Regions from separate parts of the Kitasatospora sp. NPDC048239 genome, predicted to be linked through region 1. Evidence: predicted binding sites of a transcription regulator. Region 1 holds the regulator's gene; the other holds the start of a gene.
What was found. The regulator HspR, encoded in region 1, represses chaperone genes until heat shock. The targets are predictions, from matches to a motif close to TTGAGNNNNNNNNNCTCAA.

Region 1 (9,832 bases):
GCTCGGGGAAGGTCTCGCGCTCCACGGACACCTCGCGGCCGGCCGGGATGCGGTCGATCACGGAGCGGGTGAAGACGTAGCAGCCGGCGTTGATCTGGTCGGTGACGATCTGCTCGGGCGTCTCCGGCTTCTCCAGGAACTCCAGCACCCGCCCGTTCGCGTCGGTCGGGACCAGCCCGAACGCGCGCGGGTCGGCCACCCGGGTGAGGTGCAGCGTGACGTCGGCCCCGGCGGCCACGTGGCCGTCGCGCAGGGCCGCGATGTCGACGCCGGACAGGATGTCCCCGTTGAAGACCAGGACCGGCTCGTCGGGGCCGCAGGTCAGCCCGGAGGCGGCGTTGCGGATGGCACCGCCGGTACCGAGCGGCTCGCGCTCGGTCAGGTACACCAGCTCGATCCCGTACGGGGTGCCGTCCTGGAAGTGGTCCTCGAAGACCTCGGCCAGGTACGAGGTGGCCAGCACGACCCGGGTGACCCCGGCGGCGGCCGCCCGGGCCAGCTGGTGTGCGATGAACGGGACGCCTGCCACGGGGAGCATCGGCTTGGGGGTGTGGGTGGTCAGCGGACGCAGTCGCGTGCCCTTACCACCGACCAGCATGATCGCCTCGGTCATGGTCTGCGCTGTTCCCCTTGTGGTCTCTGCGGCCCGGCCCGGCGGGCCGATACCTCCGTCGGTGGTCTGATCACCCGTCCGGAGGGCCGTACGGGTTCGACCGGCACGAGGCCGGTCAGGCGCCTACTGTATTTCCTTCCCACCTCGGCCTGGTCCGGCGGTCTGCCGGTTGGCGTCCCGCCACCTGCGGGACGGCAGGCGAAGCACGGTGGAAAGCCGGGTGGGAGCCGGGTGAAAAGCAGGCGAAAAGCCCGGCCCGGCAGGCGCTCGTGGGCACCTGCCGGGCCGGGCGGTTGTAGCAGAACTGTCGAACAACAGACCGGGGTTACCGCCCTGCTCAGGCGTCGACGGCCTGTGCCTCGGCCTCCGCGGGCGGCGCCGCCTTCACCGAGTCGAGCAGCAGCTGGGCGACGTCCACGACCTTCAGGTGCTCCTTGGCCGCGCCCTCGTTCTTCTTCCCGTTGACCGAGTCGGAGAGCATCACCAGGCAGAACGGGCAGGCGGTGGAGACGATGTCGGGGTTGAGCGACAGCGCCTCGTCCACGCGCTCGGTGTTGATCCGCTTGCCGATGCGCTCCTCCATCCACATCCGCGCGCCGCCGGCGCCGCAGCAGAAGCCGCGCTCCTTGTGGCGGTGCATCTCCTGCTGGCGCAGACCGGGGACCTTGTCCATGATCTCGCGCGGCGGGCTGTAGACCTTGTTGTGGCGGCCCAGGTAGCAGGGGTCGTGGTAGGTGATCAGGCCCTCGACCGGGTTGACCGGGACGAGCTTGCCCTCGTCGATCAGGTGCTGCAGCAGCTGGGTGTGGTGGATGACCTCGAAGTGGCCGCCCAGCTGCGGGTACTCGTTGGCGATGGTGTTGAAGCAGTGCGGGCAGGTGGCGACGATCCGCTTCTTCGGAGCGTCCTCCAGCGCCGCGTTCAGGGTCTCGACGTTCTGCGCGCCGAGCATCTGGAAGAGGAACTCGTTGCCCAGGCGGCGGGCGGAGTCACCGGTGCAGGACTCCTCCTTGCCGAGGATCGCGAACTGCACGCCGGCGGTGTGCAGCAGCTCGGCGAAGGCCTTGGTGGTCTTCTTGGCGCGGTCCTCCAGGGCACCGGCGCAGCCGACCCAGTAGAGGTACTCGACCTCGGCGGGGTCGATGTCCTCACCGATCACCGGCACCTCGATGCCGGTCTCCTTCTTGAGCTCCTTGACCCAGTCCAGGCGCGCCTTGGTGGCCATGCCCCACGGGTTGCCCTTGTTCTCCAGGTTCTTGAGCATCGTCCCGGCCTCGGTCGGGAACGAGGACTCGATCATCACCTGGTAGCGGCGCATGTCGACGATGTGGTCGATGTGCTCGATGTCCACCGGGCACTGCTCGACGCAGGCGCCGCAGGTGGTGCAGGACCACAGCACGTCCGGGTCGATGACGCCGTTCTCCTCGGCGGTGCCGATGAGCGGGCGCTCGGCCTCGGCCAGCGCGGCGGCCGGGACGTCCTTGAGCTGCTCGGCCGTGGCCGTCTCGTTGCCCTCCATGTCCTTGCCGCCGCCCGCGAGCAGGTACGGCGCCTTGGCGAAGGCGTGCTCGCGCAGGCTCATGATCAGCAGCTTGGGGGAGAGCGGCTTGCCGGTGTTCCAGGCGGGGCACTGCGACTGGCAGCGGCCGCACTCGGTGCAGGTGGAGAAGTCGAGGATGCCCTTCCAGGAGAAGTGCTCGACCTGGGAGACGCCGAACACGGCGTCGTCGGCCGGGTCCTCGAAGTCGATCGGCTTGCCGTCGCTGGTCATCGGACGCAGGGCGCCGAGCGCGGTGCCGCCGTCCTCCTCGCGCTTGAAGTAGATGTTGAAGAACGCGAGGAACCGGTGCCAGGCCACGCCCATCGACGGGTTGATGCCGATGGTGGTCGCCCAGGCGAAGGAGATGCAGATCTTCAGCATCGCGAAGAAGTAGATCAGGTTCTCCAGCGTGCCGGGTGCCAGCCCGTTGAGCGCGGAGACCAGCGGGTACGAGACCAGGTGCTCGGGCCCGTACGAGTCGACGCCGTTGAGGGCGCCCTCCAGGGCGCGCAGCATCATGATGCACAGGCCGATGCCGAGGATCGTGTACTCGACGTAGAAGGCCTGCCAGGCGATCGAGCCGGCGAAGCGGGACTTGCGGCCGGACCTGGACGGCAGGCTGAGCAGCCGGATCACGATCAGGGTCGCGATGCCCAGTGTGGTGAGGGTGCCGACCAGTTCGACGAAGAGTTGCCAGATCATCCAGTGGCCGATGATCGGCAGCGCGAACTCGGCGTCGAAGAGCTGGCCGAAGGCGTTGACGATGGTCAGGACCAGGCTGAAGAACCCGACCGCGACGAACCAGTGGGCGACGCCGACGACGCCCCAGCGGTTCATCCGGGTGTGGCCGACGAACTCGACCGCCACGGTCTTCACCCGCTGTGCGGGCTCCCCGAACCTGGTGGGGTCGGACTGGCCGGTCCGCACCACCTTGAAGATGTACAGCGCCGCACGGGCGGCGAGCGCGGTGCCGATCACAAACGTGACCAGCGAGATGACGATCGCTGCTAGTTGCATCGGCTCTCCGTCTCCTGCGGCTTCCTGGGTGAGCAGTCTCTCCGGGGCGATTGTACTCGTCGGTAACTTCCTGGGCCGACGGCCCGGACATTACCGTTTGTCAACTCTTCTCCTGAAGATGCCCAAGGTATGGCGGCAGTCACGTAAGTCCACCCTTGGCACTCCGGACCGGGCCCACCCCATTAGCCGGACTCAGCAAAGTTGAGCCTGCCCGGCTCACCCATGTTGACGCTGCCCGGTCGGTCATGCATCCTTGAGCCTGTAAAGCTCAACTCTTCCGTGGAGGTATTTACGATGGCACGCGCGGTCGGCATCGACCTCGGCACGACGAACTCGGTCGTCAGCGTTCTGGAGGGTGGCGAGCCCACCGTCATCACGAACGCCGAGGGCGCGCGGACCACGCCGTCCGTCGTCGCCTTCGCCAAGAACGGCGAGGTTCTGGTCGGCGAGGTGGCCAAGCGCCAGGCGGTCACCAACGTGGACCGCACCATCCGCTCGGTCAAGCGCCACATGGGCACCGGGTGGAAGATCAACCTGGACGGCAAGGACTTCAACCCCCAGCAGATCAGCGCCTTCGTGCTGCAGAAGCTGAAGCGGGACGCCGAGGCGTACCTGGGCGAGACGGTCACCGACGCCGTCATCACCGTCCCGGCGTACTTCTCCGACTCCGAGCGCCAGGCGACCAAGGAGGCTGGTGAGATCGCGGGCCTCAACGTCCTGCGCATCGTCAACGAGCCCACCGCGGCCGCGCTGGCCTACGGCCTGGACAAGGACGACCAGACCATCCTGGTCTTCGACCTCGGCGGCGGCACCTTCGACGTCTCCCTGCTGGAGATCGGCGACGGGGTCGTCGAGGTGAAGGCCACCAACGGTGACAACCACCTCGGTGGTGACGACTGGGACCAGAAGGTCGTCGACCACCTGGTGAAGGTCTTCCAGGCCGGCCACGGCGTCGACCTGTCCAAGGACAAGATGGCCCTGCAGCGTCTGCGCGAGGCCGCCGAGAAGGCCAAGATCGAGCTGTCCTCGTCCTCCGAGACCTCGATCAACCTGCCCTACATCACGGCCTCCGCCGAGGGCCCGCTGCACCTGGACGAGAAGCTCACCCGGGCCCAGTTCCAGCAGCTCACCGCCGACCTGCTGGAGCGCTGCAAGACGCCGTTCCACAACGTGATCAAGGACGCGGGCATCTCGCTCTCCGAGATCGACCACGTCGTCCTGGTCGGTGGCTCCACCCGGATGCCGGCCGTCGCCGAGCTCGTCAAGGAGATGACCGGCGGGCAGGACGCCAACAAGGGCGTCAACCCGGACGAGGTCGTCGCCATCGGCGCCGCGCTCCAGGCCGGTGTCCTCAAGGGCGAGGTCAAGGACGTCCTGCTGCTCGACGTCACCCCGCTGTCCCTCGGCATCGAGACCAAGGGCGGCATCATGACCAAGCTGATCGAGCGCAACACTACGATCCCGACCAAGCGCTCCGAGATCTTCACCACGGCCGAGGACAACCAGCCGTCCGTGCAGATCCAGGTGTACCAGGGCGAGCGCGAGATCGCCGCGTACAACAAGAAGCTCGGCATGTTCGAGCTGACCGGTCTCCCGCCGGCCCCCCGCGGCCTGCCCCAGATCGAGGTCACCTTCGACATCGACGCCAACGGCATCATGCACGTCGGCGCGAAGGACCTCGGCACCGGCAAGGAGCAGAAGATGACCGTCACCGGCGGCTCCGCGCTGCCGAAGGACGACATCGAGCGCATGATGCGCGAGGCCGAGCAGTACGCGGAGGAGGACCACAAGCGCCGCGAGTCGGTCGAGACCCGCAACCAGGCCGAGCAGCTCGTCTACTCGACCGAGAAGTTCATCGCGGACAACGCCGACAAGCTCCCGGCCGACGTCAAGGCCGAGGTCGAGGCCGCCATCGGCGAGCTCAAGGAGGCCCTGAAGGGCGAGGACATCGCGGCCATCCGCGAGGCGACCGAGAAGGTCTCCACCACCGCCCAGAAGCTCGGCCAGGCGCTCTACGCCAACGCCGACGCCGCCTCCTCCGCCCCGGCCGACGACGCCGCCGGTGCCAAGGACGACGACGTCGTCGACGCCGAGATCGTGGACGACGAGAAGCCCAAGGGCGGTGCGGCATGACGGAGAAGCCGCAGGGTGCTGAGCCCGGCGACGACTCCGCCGCCGAGGAGGCCGTGATCAAGGCGGCCGAGGAGGCCGCCGCGGCCGGGGACTCCGCCGGGGACGACGCCGCCACGGCCAAGCGCGAGCTGGCCGAGCGGACCGCCGACCTCCAGCGCCTCCAGGCCGAGTACCAGAACTACCGCAAGCGGGTCGAGCGCGACCGTCTGACGGTCCGCGAGATCGCGGTCTCCAACATCCTGGAGTCCCTGATCCCGGTGCTGGACGACATCGGCCGGGCCCGCGAGCACGGCGAGGTGACGGGCGGCTTCAAGTCCGTCGCCGAGTCGCTCGAGACGGTCGTGGCCAAGCTGGGCCTGCAGCAGTTCGGCAAGGAGGGCGAGCCCTTCGACCCGACCATGCACGAGGCGCTCATGCACAGCTACTCCTCGGACGTCACCGAGGACACCTGTGTCCAGATCCTCCAGCCCGGCTACCGGATCGGCGAGCGGATCATCCGCCCGGCGATGGTGGCGGTCGCGGAGCCCCAGCCGGGCACCCAGACCACCTCCGGGCCGGACGCCGAGTCGTCGAAGTCCGCGGAGTCGGACAAGGCCGACGGTGGCGCGGACAGCTGAACACCCTTGCGCTGCGGAGTCGTACACCGTCGTCCCGTACGGCGTACGACTCCGCGGCGCGCTCGCTATTGACACCGCAGGTGGCACTGCACTGACTATGGGTCTCGGGAGGTGGCGGCAGCCATGAGCGGCAAGGACTACGTGGAGAAGGACTACTACAAGGTCCTCGGCGTGCCCAAGGACGCCTCCGCCACCGAGATCAAGAAGACCTACCGCAAGCTGGCGCGCGAGTTCCACCCCGACGCCAACAAGGGCGACGTCAAGGCCGAGGACCGGTTCAAGGACATCTCCGAGGCGTATGACGTCCTGTCGGACGAAAAGCGCCGCAAGGAGTACGACGAGGCGCGCACCCTCTTCGCCAACGGCGGCTTCCGCTCCGGCGGCCCCGGCAACGGCAACCACAGCTTCGACTTCGGGGACCTCTTCAGCGGCAGCCAGGGCGGCGGCGGGGGCGGGATCGGCGACGTCTTCGGCGGCCTGTTCAACCGCGGCGGCACCCGGCAGGCCCAGCCCCGGCGCGGCGCCGACGTCGAGACCGAGGTGACGCTCTCCTTCGAGGAGGCGGTGGACGGCGCGACCGTCCCGCTGCGGATGACCAGTCAGGCCCCCTGCCGCACCTGCAACGGCACCGGCGCCAGGACCGGCACCACCCCCCGGGTCTGTCCGACCTGCGTCGGCGCCGGCACCGTCAGCCGCGGCCAGGGCGCCTTCGCGCTCTCCGAGCCGTGCCGGGACTGCCGCGGCCGGGGCATGATCGTCGACGACCCGTGCCCCGACTGCCACGGCAGCGCCAAGGCCACCTCGGCCCGTACCATGCAGGTCCGGATCCCCGCCGGCGTCCAGGACGCCCAGCGGATCCGCCTCAAGGGCAAGGGCGCCCAGGGCGAGCGAGGCGGCGTCTCCGGCGACCTCTACGTCACCGTCCACGTCGACACCCACCCGGTCTTCGGGCGCAAGGGCGACAACCTGACCGTGACGGTACCGGTCACCTTCCCCGAAGCGGCTCTCGGCGGCACCATCGAGGTACCGACGCTCAACGGCCCCTCGGTGAAGCTCAAGCTGCCCGCCGGCAGTGCCAACGGCCTCACCCTGCGGGCCCGCGGAAAGGGCGCCACCCGCAAGGACGGCACCCGCGGCGACCTCCTGGTCACCGTGGAGGTCGCGGTGCCGCAGGCCGTCACCGGTGACGCGCTGACGGCACTGGAGCAGTACCGCGAGGCCACCGCCTCCGACGACCCGCGAGCCGCCCTGTTCCGGGCGGCGAAGGGAGCGTGACGACCAGATGATCCACGACAGCGGCCCCATCGGCCCCGGTATCGGCGAGGGTCTCCCCGGCAGCGCCCCGCGCGCCCGCCGCGCCGCCCCGCCGCCGCAGTACGTCCTCACCGAGGACACCCCGGTCTACGTGATCTCGGTCGCCGCCGAGCTCTCCGGCCTGCACCCGCAGACCCTGCGCCAGTACGACCGCCTCGGTCTGGTCTGCCCCGACCGGACGGCCGGCCGCGGTCGGCGCTACTCCGCCCGGGACATCCAGCAGCTGCGCGAGGTCCAGCGCCTCTCCCAGGACGAGGGCATCAACCTGGCCGGCATCAAGCGGATCATCGAGCTGGAGAACCAGGTCACCGCCCTCCAGTCCCGGATCGCCGAGCTCGCCGACTCGCTCGAGGGCGCGGCCACCGCGCTCCAGCAGCGGGAGGCCGCCGTCCACGCCTCCTACCGCCGCGACCTCGTCCCGTACCAGCCGCCGACCCAGTCCAGCGCCCTCGTGGTGTGGCGGCCGAAGCGCTGACGCGGCCTCGATGCCCGTACCGCCGGTTCCCCTCTGTCCGGGGGGTGCCGGCGGCTTGCGTCTGGTGAGAGAGTGCTGCTTCCGGGCCACCGTCGGGCGGCCTGCGCTCTCACCGGGCCGGGCGCCGGATCGAGGTCTCCGTTTAGGATCCCCCGAGACAACGGACCTCAGTCGCGTTGACGAATTGTCCGGTCGACGACAAGGAGCCCGCAATGAGTGATCGAGAGCAGCTGGTGAACAACCACGGTCGGTCACACATACTGTCCTCCGATGCCCGCAGGCTCTACCTGAAGGCGTTGAACGAGGACGGCCGGCTCAGCCGCGGCGGCTGTGCACCGGACGAGGGCGCCGCGCTCGACGAGCTGCTGGAACTCGGACTCCTGATATCCGACCTGGACGAGCCCGGCTCACTGATCGCCGCCGACCCGGCCAAGCTCGCCGCCAGCCTGAGCCACACCTGGCAGCGGCAGGCGCTCGACCTGCTGTCCCGCGCGGTGGCAATTCCCGGGGACCTGAACGAGCTGGCGGAGGCCTTCCACAACCCCGACCAGAGCGGCGGGCCGATCGAATACGTCCAGGGCCGCGCGCTGATCAACCAGCGGGTCCAGCAGGCCATGGCCAGTGAGATAACCGAGGGTCTCGCCATGCAGCCTGGCGGACCGCGGCCGTCCGAACTGCTGACCTCGTTCATGAAACGCGACCTGGACATCATCCGCCAGGGGGCGTCCATGCGGACGATCTACAACGCCAGCACCAGGCACCACCAACCCACCAGGGATTACGTCTCGACCCTGGCCAAAGAGGGCTGGCAATTCAGGACCCTGGACGAGCCCTATGCCCGACTGCTCATCGTCAATCGCCGACTGGCGGTGATACCGGTCATGGGCGACCACCTGGCCGCCTTCGTCCACGACTCCGCGGTCATCGATTTCCTGGCCCAAGAGGTCTTCGAGCGGAACTGGAGCAGGGCTCTGGATTTCGACGGCGATCGGACCATTCCGCACCAGGTCGTCTCGCAGCTCCGCCAGACGATTATCGACCTGTTGTTGTCGGGTACCAATCACCGGGTAATCGCACGGCGCCTCGGAATAAGCGAGCGAACGCTTGCCCGGCATATTGCGGAACTGCGTGAGGAATACAACGTGGACTCGCTCTTCCAGCTCGGCCACGCACTCGGCCAGGCGGCCAGGACGGGCCACGAACCACGCCAGTAGGCGGCCCCCGTGGTCCCGGCACCGGGAAGAGGCAGTGAAAAGCCGGCCGACGACGCACCGAACGTCGCTGTGCGCCCTAAGCCCGCACAGGCTCAGGGCAGGCCCGGGGCGACCACCGCCCGCACAGGCGGCACCCGCTCAGGAATCCGTCGACCGGTTCGCGTCGGCCCGCACGCCCTCGGCATGCGGTCCTCCACCCGGTCGGGACGCCTCACGCACCCGGGCCGATCAGCACATCACCAGTGAAAGTCGTCCATCATGAGCTGCACCTGGGGCTTGGCGGCAGCCTCATTCACGGTCTCAGCCTGCGCACTGCCGGCCGCAAGCGAGCCGACAACCAGAAGAGAGACGCCGACAACGGCAGACAGCACGGCCTTACGGGCAAGTCGGTACATACGAGACACGGACTTACGCCTCCTTCTCCAGCTCCACGAGCGTGGACCAATAGCACTAACGTCCACATGATGCCGCACACCTTGCCGCAGTGTCATCTCCCCCATGGCATCAGGAGCGTCATCTCTCTGCCAGGCATCCAGATGACAGGGCGGACCGCTGGACGGGGCCGCCGGCACTGATAGACGATCAGTTCGCTCCCGATGGTCCAGGACCGGCAGCAAATCTTGCCGCTGTACCGTCAAATATCAGCCCTGGTTCAGTGACAGATTCTTTGAAGCAGCAACTAACCGCAGCGCCTGCCGGCACCGCATCCTCCACCCGGTCGGCCTTCCCCCCGGAGTCGACAATGACCGAGCCCTACCTGCGTCACCACGACAGCCAGGCCCCCGAGGGCCGGCGTGCACGAGTGTTCCTGGCCGCGCCGCTGATGCGGCTGACCGGGCCGGCGGACAGCGTGGTGACCCTGGCCAGCCGGACGCGGCTGACGACGCTTCGCACCACGCTGCTGCGCAG
Region 2 (9,832 bases), on a different contig from region 1:
GACGTTCGCCGGGTCGACGGTGTTGTCACCGATGACCGGGCGGAACGAGCCGGAGGTGAACTCCTCGGTGGCACTCGCCGCGGCCTTCAGACGCAGCATCGACTTCGGGGTGAAGACGATCAGCGGCTTGTGGTGCGGGTTGTGCGCCTGCCAGCGCAGCAGGTGGAAGTAGTTCGACGGCAGGGTCGGCATGGCGACCGTCATGTTGTCCTGCGCGCACATCTGCAGGAAGCGCTCCGGGCGGGCGGACGAGTGGTCCGGGCCCTGGCCCTCGTAGCCGTGCGGCAGCAGCAGGGTGACGCCGGAGTGCTGGCCCCACTTCTGCTCGGCGGAGGCGATGTACTCGTCCACCATGGTCTGCGCGCCGTTGACGAAGTCGCCGAACTGCGCCTCCCACATGACCAGCGCGTTCGGGCGGGTCAGCGAGTAGCCGTACTCGAAGCCCATCGCCGCGTACTCGGACAGCAGGCTGTCGTACACGGTGTAGCGGGCCTGGTCCTCGGTCAGGTACAGCAGCGGGGTGTAGTCCTCGCCGGAGACCCGGTCGATCAGCACCGCGTGGCGCTGGCCGAAGGTGCCGCGGCGGCTGTCCTGGCCGGCCAGTCGGACCGGGTGGCCCTCCATCAGCAGCGAGCCGATGGCGAGGGTCTCGCCCATCGCCCAGTCGATGGTGTTGTCCTCGACCGAGCCGGCGCGGCGCTGCAGCTGCGGCAGCAGGCGCGGGTGGACGGTCAGCCAGTCCGGCAGGTTGACCTGGGAGGCGGCGATCCGCTTGACCATCTCCTGGGAGATGCCGGTCTGGATGTTGACCGGGAAGTCGGCCTGCGGCTTGCCGTTGGCGGCCGGGGCCGGCGTCTGGGCGGCGTCGCGGACCTCGGCGAAGACCTTCTCCAGCTGGCCCTGGAAGTCCTGGAGCGCCTGCTCCGCCTCTTCCATGGTGATGTCGCCGCGACCGATCAGGCCCTCGGTGTACAGCTTGCGCACCGAGCGCTTCTTGTCGATCAGGTCGTACATCAGCGGCTGGGTGAACGACGGGTTGTCGGCCTCGTTGTGACCGCGGCGGCGGTAGCAGATGAGGTCGATCACGACGTCCTTGTGGAACGCCTGGCGGAACTCGAAGGCGAGCCGCGCGACGCGGACCACGGCCTCCGGGTCGTCGCCGTTCACGTGGAAGATCGGGGCCTCGATCATCCGGGCCACGTCGGTGCAGTACATCGACGAGCGGCTGCTCGCGGGTGCGGCGGTGAAGCCGACCTGGTTGTTCACCACGACGTGCACGGTGCCGCCGGTGCGGTAGCCCCGCAGCTGCGACATGTTCAGGGTCTCCGCGACGACGCCCTGGCCGGCGAAGGCCGCGTCGCCGTGGATCTGGATCGGCAGCACCGGGAAGGTGGTGCCGCCCTGGTCCAGGATGTCCTGCTTGGCGCGGGCGATGCCCTCGACGACCGGGTCCACGGCCTCCAGGTGGGAGGGGTTCGCGGCGAGCGAGACCTTGATGGTCTCGCCGTCCAGGCCGGTGAAGGTGCCCTCGGAGCCGAGGTGGTACTTCACGTCGCCGGAGCCGTGCATCGACTTCGGGTCGAGGTTGCCCTCGAACTCGCCGAAGATCTTGCCGTACGGCTTGCCGACGATGTTGGCCAGCACGTTGAGGCGGCCGCGGTGGGCCATGCCGATGACGGCCTCGTCCAGGCGGTGCTCGGCCGCCGAGTCGATGGTCGCGTCCAGCAGCGGGATGAGCGACTCGCCGCCCTCCAGCGAGAAGCGCTTCTGCCCGACGTACTTGGTCTGCAGGAACGTCTCGAAGGCCTCGGCCGAGTTCAGCCGGCGCAGGATGCGCAGCTGCTCCTCGCGCTCCGGCTTGGTGTACGGCTTCTCCAGGCGCTCCTGCAGCCACTTGCGCTGCTTCGGGTCCTGGATGTGCATGTACTCGATGCCGACGGTGCGGCAGTACGTGTTGCGCAGCAGGCCGAGGATGTCGCGCAGCTTCATCATCCGCTGGCCGCCGAAGCCGCCGACCGCGAACTCGCGCTCCAGGTCCCACAGGGTGAGGCCGTGGGTGGTGACGTCCAGGTCGGGGTGCTTGCGCTGCTTGTACTCCAGCGGGTCGGTGTCGGCCATGAGGTGGCCGCGGACCCGGTAGGAGTGGATCAGCTCGATGACGCGGGCGGTCTTGTTGACCTCGTCGTCGTGCGTGGTGGCGACGTCGGTGGCCCAGCGGACCGGCTCGTACGGGATCCGCAGCGACTCGAAGATCTCGTCGTAGAAGCCGTTCTCGCCGAGCAGCAGCCGGTGGATCTCGCGCAGGAACTCGCCCGACGCCGCGCCCTGGATGACGCGGTGGTCGTAGGTCGAGGTCAGCGTCATGATCTTGGAGACGCCGAGCCGGGACAGCGTCTCCGGGGCGGAGCCCTGGAACTCGGCCGGGTACTCCATGGCGCCGACGCCGACGATGGTGCCCTGGTTCTGCATCAGGCGCGGCACGGAGTGCACGGTGCCGATGCCGCCGGGGTTGGTCAGCGAGACCGTGACGCCGGTGAAGTCGTCCATGGTCAGCTTGTTGGCGCGGGCCCGGCGGACGATGTCCTCGTAGGCCTGCCAGAAGCCGAAGAAGTCGAGGGTCTCGGCCTTCTTGATCGCCGCGACCACGAGCTGGCGGTCGCCGTTGGGCTTCACCAGGTCGATGGCCAGGCCCAGGTTCACGTGCTCGGGCTTGACCAGGTACGACTTGCCGTCCTTCACCTGGTAGCTGTGGTTCATGCCCGGCGAGGCCTTGATGGCCTGGACCAGGGCGTAGCCGATCAGGTGGGTGAAGGAGACCTTGCCGCCGCGGGCGCGCTGCAGGTGGTTGTTGATGACGATGCGGTTGTCGATCAACAGCTTGGCCGGCACGGCGCGCACGGAGGTCGCCGTCGGCACCTCCAGCGAGGCGTCCATGTTGGTCGCCACCGCCTTCGACGGGCCGCGGAGCTGGACCAGCTCGGGGCCGGTCTCGGCGGGCGCGGCCGGCGCTGCTGCGGCGGCGGCCTTGGGGGCCGGGGGCGCGGCAGGGGCTGCGGCGAGGGGCGCGGGCGCCGGGGCCGCAGGGGCCGGCGCGGGCGCGGCCGGTGCGGCGGGGGCGGGCGCGGCCGGAGCAGCAGCGGCGGGCGCGGGGGCGGCAACGGGGGTCGGCGTGGGGCCGACCTGGGTCGCGGCCTGGGTCACTGGGGTCACCTCGGTACCGGGCTTGTAGTCGGCGAAAAAGTCCCACCAGGCTCGGTCGACCGAGTTCGGGTCCTGGAGGTACTGCTGGTAGATCTCGTCGACGAGCCACTCATTGGGGCCGAAGCCCGTGGAGCTTGCCGAGCTGTTGGGGGTTTCTTGGGACTGTGGCGACACGGCGGCAACCGCCCTCTTCCGCTTCCTTTTGGGATGTTTGGACAGCGGGGATTAAGGCTACGCCCCTGACCAGTGATCGCGCAGTCCCCAGGGCTCAGGCGTCGCCCAGATCACAGTCCTGACCTGCAGTTTGGCTGAAAATGTGCGTTAGAAAGCCGCATGGGAAGGGAACCGATCACCGCTGATCGACCCCCATATCCGGATGAATCCGGACATAGCGATCACCCAAGATCCGTATACCACTGTGTCGCTTCTGTGACATGCGGGCGAACGCCGACCGACCCGGGCCCGGCGCCCGCCCGCGGCTCACCGCTGCCCGGGCAGCCGCACCTCGATCCGGCAGCCGCGCGGGGCCTCGGCCACCTCGATCCGTCCGCCGTGCAGGTCCACCGCCCAGCGGGCGATGGCCAGCCCCAGGCCGGTGCCGCCGTCGGAGCCGGGCCCCTGGGCGGTGGCGGTGCCGCTGCGGCTGAACCGTTCGAAGACCCGTCCGCGGTCCGCGAGCGGGATGCCCGGGCCCTCGTCCTCGACCTCCAGCAGCAGGTCGCCGGGCCCGTCGCCGGGCCGCGCGCGGACCGTCACGGTGCCGCCGGGCGGGGAGTGCTTGCAGGCGTTGTCGACCAGGTTGGCGACCACCTGGTGCAGCCGCTCCGGGTCCGCCACGCCGGTCAGGCCGGTCGGGCTGACCTCCAGTGCCAGCCGGACGTCGCCGCGCCGGGAGAACGCCCCGCCGGCCGTCGCGCCGTCCACGGTGACCCCGCGCAGCACGCCGTCCAGGAACTCGCGCACCTCGAAGGGGCGCGCGTCCAGGGCGACCACGCCGTCGTGGATCTTGGACAGGTCGAGCAGGTGGGTGACCAGGCGGCCGAGCCGCTCGGTCTGCTCCAGGGCGGCACCCAGGGTCGCCGGGTTCGGCTGGACCACGCCGTCGACGACGTTCTCCAGCACGGCGCGCAGCGCGGCGATGGGCGTGCGCAGCTCGTGCGAGACGTTGGCGACCAGCTCGCGGCGGTGGCGGTCGGCGGCTTCGAGGTCGGACGCCATCTGGTTGAAGGTGGCCGCCAGTTCGCCGATCTCGTCGCGCGAGCTCACCTCGACCCGGCGGCTGTAGTCGCCGGAGGCCATCGCGCGGGCGGCGGCGGTCATGTCGCGCAGCGGGGCGGTCAGCCCGTGCGCGAGGAACTGCATGAAGAGCAGTGAGGCGATCATGGAGAAGACCATGATGATCCGGATCTGGGTCTCCGAGCGGATCGCGACGACCACCATGCCCGTGGCCAGGAAGACCGAGACGATCACCAGAAGGGCGAGTTTGCCCTTGATGGACCGGACCGGGTCGAGCGGCCGGATGTCGGCCCAGACCCGGCGGGCGGCGCGGGTGGCCAGCGTGGGCGGCCGCGCTCCGGCGGCGTCCCCGTTGCGTTGCTGTGGAAAGGTCATGGGTCCCCTGTGGGTCCCCCGCGGTGGTCCGAGCGGCGGTTCGGGACACGGGCCCCCCGGAGGCCCGGTGCCCGAGGCGCCGCTAGGAGAGCGGGGCCTCCAGTGCGTAGCCGACGCCGTGCACGGTGCGGATCCAGCTGGCGCCGATCTTCCGGCGCAGCGCCTTGACGTGGCTGTCGACGGTGCGGGTGCCGGACGCGTCCGTCCAGTCCCAGACCTCGGCCAGCAGCTGCTCGCGGGTGAGTACCGCGCGCGGCTGGGCGGCCAGGCAGGCGAGCAGGTCGAACTCGGTCGGCGTCAGGTGGACGTCGCCCGAGGCCAGCCGGACCCGGCGCTGCACGTGGTCGATCTCCAGTTCGCCGAAGCGCAGGCTGCCGAGTGCGGGCGTCCTGGCCGCCTGCTGGGCGCGCTCGACGCGGCGCAGCAGGACGTTGACCCGGGCCGCCAGCTCGCGCATGGAGAAGGGTTTGGTCATGTAGTCGTCGGCTCCGACGCCGAGGCCGACCAGCAGGTCCGTCTCGTCGTCGCGCGCGGTCAGCATCAGTACCGGCACCGGGCGCTGGGCCTGGATCCGGCGGCACACCTCAAGGCCGTCGAAGCCGGGCAGCATGATGTCGAGGACCACCAGGTCCGGCTGCCAGGTGTGGAAGCCGTCGACGGCGCCAGGGCCGTCGTGGGCCACGGCGACCTTGAAGCCCTCCGCGCCCAGTCGGGCCGCGATCGACTCGGCGATCGTCGGCTCGTCCTCCACCACCAGCACTCTGCGCTGGCTGCTCACCGTGCCGCCGCTGTTGTTGTTGTCCTGCTGAATATCTGTCACGGTCACGCCACCGCCCCCAGGGCTGCGGGCCGGCCACCTGTGGGGATGGCGGGGCTCCGCTCGTAGTCTTGTTCCGTCGTGGACTGTGCCGGGTCCGCCGTCCCGCTCCGTCGTGTGTGCGGATCAGGGGGACGGGTGTGGACCGCCCACCCCTCCCGCACACTTCGCAGCGTACGGACAACGGGTGCTTCCCGGCAGGTGGACCGGACATTTCCGGCCCGTGGGCCGGCTGTCCGGCCGCCCTCGGACCCACTCGCAAGTGGGCACGGGGCGATACCTTACCCGGCGATTTTTCACTCCGTAACGGTACGTATGCAGTTGATTTGGTGCCGAGCCGCCGGTCAGGGCCACTACTCGTGCGTAAACGGAGTGCAGGTCCGTACCAATGCCGAGCCCGTGTCGGACACCGTTTTCACGGGGTATTCCCAGCTGGCTCCCAGGACCGGGACGTACCGTGGTCACGACAAGTCGCGGGGGTGGGATTTTCGGCGCGCGCCGGTACGTTGGGCATCGGACGGGTCCGGTGGCTGCGGGGTCTGGAGCGGAGACGGCATGGCGGAGCTGCGCAAGGATGCGGTGCGGGCCGGATCGCGCCCCGGGCCGCAGGTCGGGCCCTCCGCGGGGCCGCCGTACGGCATGCTGCGCCTCGGTCTGCGGGCCGGCGTCGCCGACTGGATCCTGGCCCGGGTGCCGACGCCCCGGCGCAACCCCTTCGCGCTCGGCTACCTCGCGGTGGTCGGAGCCACCACCACCTTCGCCAAGCTCGCGGACCCGGACCTGGTGCTGCGCCTCCAGGAGGCGTCCAGCTCGGACGGGCACAACCTGTTGCACCACCCCGTGCGTGCGCTGCTGTTCAGCGGCTTCTGGGTCGCCGGTCCGGTCTGGATGCCCTACCTGTGGGCCTTCGCCTTCACCATCGCCCCGCTGGAGCGCCGCGTCGGGGCGGCCCGGGCGGCCGCGGTGTTCGCGATCGGGCACGTCACGGCCACCGTGCTGTCCCAGGCGGTGGTGCTGGCCGCGGTCGCGACCGGGCGGATGGAGTCCGCGGCACTGGACTACCTGGACATCGGCGTCAGCTACGGCGTGCTGGCGAGCCTGGGTGCGCTGGCCGGGCTGCTCCCGCCCGGCGGCAGGCTGCTGGCGCTCGGCGGGGCCGGGGCGCTGATCGCCGACCAGATCCTCACCGACCGGGACCTCGTGACCGGGGTCGGCCACCCGGTGGCGCTGCTGGCCGGGGTGGCGCTCTGGCGCTGGCTGCGCCGCGGCCCCGGCCGGCGGCTGCCGCTGCGGCGCTCCCGGGTGGCGTCCGGCGCCCAGTCGGCGGCCTCGCGGGCCCCGGGCTCCGGCGCGGCGGTCCTCGACCGCGCGTAGCCCCTCTCCTTCGGGCCGCGCCGGGTGGTCGACGCCGGGTGTTTTGACAGGCCCCCGCGACCCCTTCCCTGTTCGCTCACGGCGAACGAATCCCCGGGAACATCCGGCGCCCGCCAAACCTTAGTCAGGTCAGCTCAACTTCGCTGACTGGGGAGAGATCATGGCATCGACGTCCACACCGCTCACCCTGCCCGTGCTGCCGCTCGACGACGAGGTCGTGCTCCCGGGCATGGTCGTCCCGTTGGACCTCAAGGACACCGAGGTGCGCGCCGCCGTCGAGGCCGCCCGCGCGGCGGTGGGTGCCGGGCGGCCCGAGGTACTGCTCGTCCCGCGGGTGGACGGCTCGTACGCGGCCGTCGGCACGCTCGCCACCGTCGAGCAGGTCGGCCGGCTGGCCGACGGCCCCAACGGTGTCGGCCAGCCGGCCGCGCTGGTCCGCGCCGTGCGCCGGGTCCGGATCGGCGCCGGCACCACCGGGCCCGGCGCCGCGCTCTGGGTGGAGACCACGCCGTTCCGCGAGTCCGCCGTCGCCACCCCGCTGACCGGCCGCTCCGCCGAGCTGGTCAGGGAGTACAAGGCGCTCTCCACCCAGTGGCTGCGCAAGCGCGGCGCCTGGCAGATCGTCGACCGGGTGGCCCAGATCGAGGGCGTCGGCGAGCTGGCCGACAACATCGGCTACGCGTCCTTCGCCACCGCCGAGCAGAAGCTCAAGGTGCTGCTGGAGGCGGACCAGACGGCCCGCCTGGAGTACGCGCTGACGCTGCTGCGCGACCACCTCGCCGAGGAGGAGGTCAACGACACCATCCGCAAGGACGTCGAGGAGGGCGTCGCCAAGCAGCAGAAGGAGTTCCTGCTCCGCCGCCAGCTGGAGGCCGTCCGCAAGGAGCTGGCCGAGCTGAACGGCGACCCGGCCGACGAGGAGGGCGACTACCGCGCCCGGGTCGAGGCCGCGGACCTGCCCGAGAAGGTCCGCGAGGCCGCCCTCAAGGAGGTCGACAAGCTGGAGCGCGCCTCCGACCAGTCGCCCGAGGGCTCCTGGATCCGCACCTGGCTGGACACCGTCCTGGAGCTCCCCTGGAGCGAGCGCACCGAGGACGCCTACGACATCGCCGGCGCCCGCGCGGTGCTGGACGCGGACCACGCCGGTCTCGCCGACGTCAAGGACCGGATCGTCGAGTACCTGGCGGTGCGCAAGCGCCGGGCCGACCAGGGGCTCGGCCTGGTCGGCGGCCGGCGCGGCGGCGCGGTGCTGGCGCTGGTCGGCCCGCCCGGCGTCGGCAAGACCTCGCTCGGCGAGTCGGTGGCCCGCGCCATGGGGCGCAAGTTCGTCCGGGTCGCGCTCGGCGGCGTCCGGGACGAGGCGGAGATCCGCGGCCACCGGCGCACCTACGTCGGCGCGCTGCCCGGCCGCCTGGTGCGGGCCGTCAAGGAGGCCGGCTCGATGAACCCGGTCGTCCTGCTGGACGAGATCGACAAGGTCGGCTCCGACTACCGGGGCGACCCGGCGGCCGCACTGCTGGAGGTGCTGGACCCGGCACAGAACCACACCTTCCGCGACCACTACCTGGAGGTCGAGCTGGACCTCTCCGACGTGGTCTTCCTCGCCACCGCCAATGTGCTGGAGGCCATCCCCGAGCCGCTGCTCGACCGGATGGAGCTGGTCCGGCTCGACGGCTACACCGAGGACGAGAAGGTCGTCATCGCCCGGGACCACCTGCTCCCGCGCCAGCTGGAGAAGGCGGGCCTGCGCAGCGAGGAGGTCGCGGTCGACGAGGCGGCGCTGCGCCGGCTGGCCGGCGAGTACACCCGCGAGGCGGGCGTCCGCAACCTCGAACGCTCGATCGCCCGGGTGCTGCGCAAGGTCGCCGCGCAGAGCGAGCTGGGCGAGCGGAAGCTGCCCGCCGCGATCGGCGCCGACGAGCTGCGGGCCCTGATCGGCCGGCCGCACCACGTCCCCGAGGCCGCCCAGGAGCCGGCCGAGCGGCGCACCGCCGTCCCCGGGGTGGCCACCGGCCTCGCGGTCACCGGCGCCGGCGGCGACGTCCTCTACATCGAGGCCTCGCTCGCCGACGCCGAGACCGGCGGCACCGGGCTCACCCTGACCGGACAGCTGGGGGACGTCATGAAGGAGTCCGCGCACATCGCGCTCTCCTTCCTGCGCTCGCGCGGCGCCGAGCTGGAGCTGCCGGTCACCTCGCTGCGGGACCGCGGCGTCCACCTGCACGTCCCCGCCGGGGCGGTGCCCAAGGACGGGCCGAGCGCCGGCATCACCATGACGACCGCGCTGGCCTCGCTGCTCTCCGGGCGCCGGGTGCGCACCGACGTGGCGATGACGGGCGAGGTCTCGCTGACCGGGCGGGTGCTGCCGATCGGCGGGGTGAAGCAGAAGCTGCTCGCCGCCGACCGGGCCGGGGTCAGCACGGTGATCATCCCCAAGCGCAACGAGGCCGACCTGGACGACGTCCCGGCCGAGGTGCTGGAGCGGCTCACCGTCCACCCGGTCGCGGACGTCCGGGAGGTGCTGAAGCTGGCCCTGGAGCCGGCCGAGGTGCTGGTGGCCGTCTGACCGCGGCCCACCGCTCACCGGGCGGCCCGGCGGGGGAGGCACCCCGCCGGGCCGCCGGCCGCCGTCCGGGGCCGGACCGCCTCGGTGTCCGACCCCTCTTACTGTGCGTACTGCGGTGTGCAGGCCGACCCGGGCGGGACGGGGCCGGGCGCTCCGCGCCGGACGGGAGGGTCGGGGGGCCTCGTGCGAGACTGCGAGGATGCCGTCCCCCACTCAGCGAGCCCTGGCCAGAGTGCCGGCCGGGCTGCGCCCGTTCCTGGTCA

Region 2: lon (endopeptidase La) is a predicted target of HspR. The motif match lies at 7,123-7,141, and genes of this name have one in related genera.

The regions. Positions count from the first base shown of each region.
Region 1 is NZ_JBICZP010000003.1:452,609-462,440, reverse strand. It holds partial or broken gene ACGFZP_RS09855 (sugar phosphate nucleotidyltransferase) at 1-613, opposite strand, end outside; gene ACGFZP_RS09850 ((Fe-S)-binding protein) at 951-3,170, opposite strand; gene dnaK (molecular chaperone DnaK) at 3,465-5,303, shown strand; gene grpE (nucleotide exchange factor GrpE) at 5,300-5,920, shown strand; gene dnaJ (molecular chaperone DnaJ) at 6,044-7,195, shown strand; gene ACGFZP_RS09830 (heat shock protein transcriptional repressor HspR) at 7,203-7,709, shown strand; gene ACGFZP_RS09825 (hypothetical protein) at 7,922-8,923, shown strand; gene ACGFZP_RS09820 (hypothetical protein) at 9,160-9,327, opposite strand; gene ACGFZP_RS09815 (hypothetical protein) at 9,666-9,832, shown strand, end outside.
Region 2 is NZ_JBICZP010000002.1:516,430-526,261, forward strand. It holds gene ACGFZP_RS06440 (multifunctional oxoglutarate decarboxylase/oxoglutarate dehydrogenase thiamine pyrophosphate-binding subunit/dihydrolipoyllysine-residue succinyltransferase subunit) at 1-3,375, opposite strand, end outside; gene ACGFZP_RS06445 (sensor histidine kinase) at 3,682-4,812, opposite strand; gene ACGFZP_RS06450 (response regulator transcription factor) at 4,895-5,632, opposite strand; gene ACGFZP_RS06455 (rhomboid-like protein) at 6,185-7,003, shown strand; gene lon (endopeptidase La) at 7,164-9,569, shown strand; gene ACGFZP_RS06465 (GtrA family protein) at 9,769-9,832, shown strand, end outside.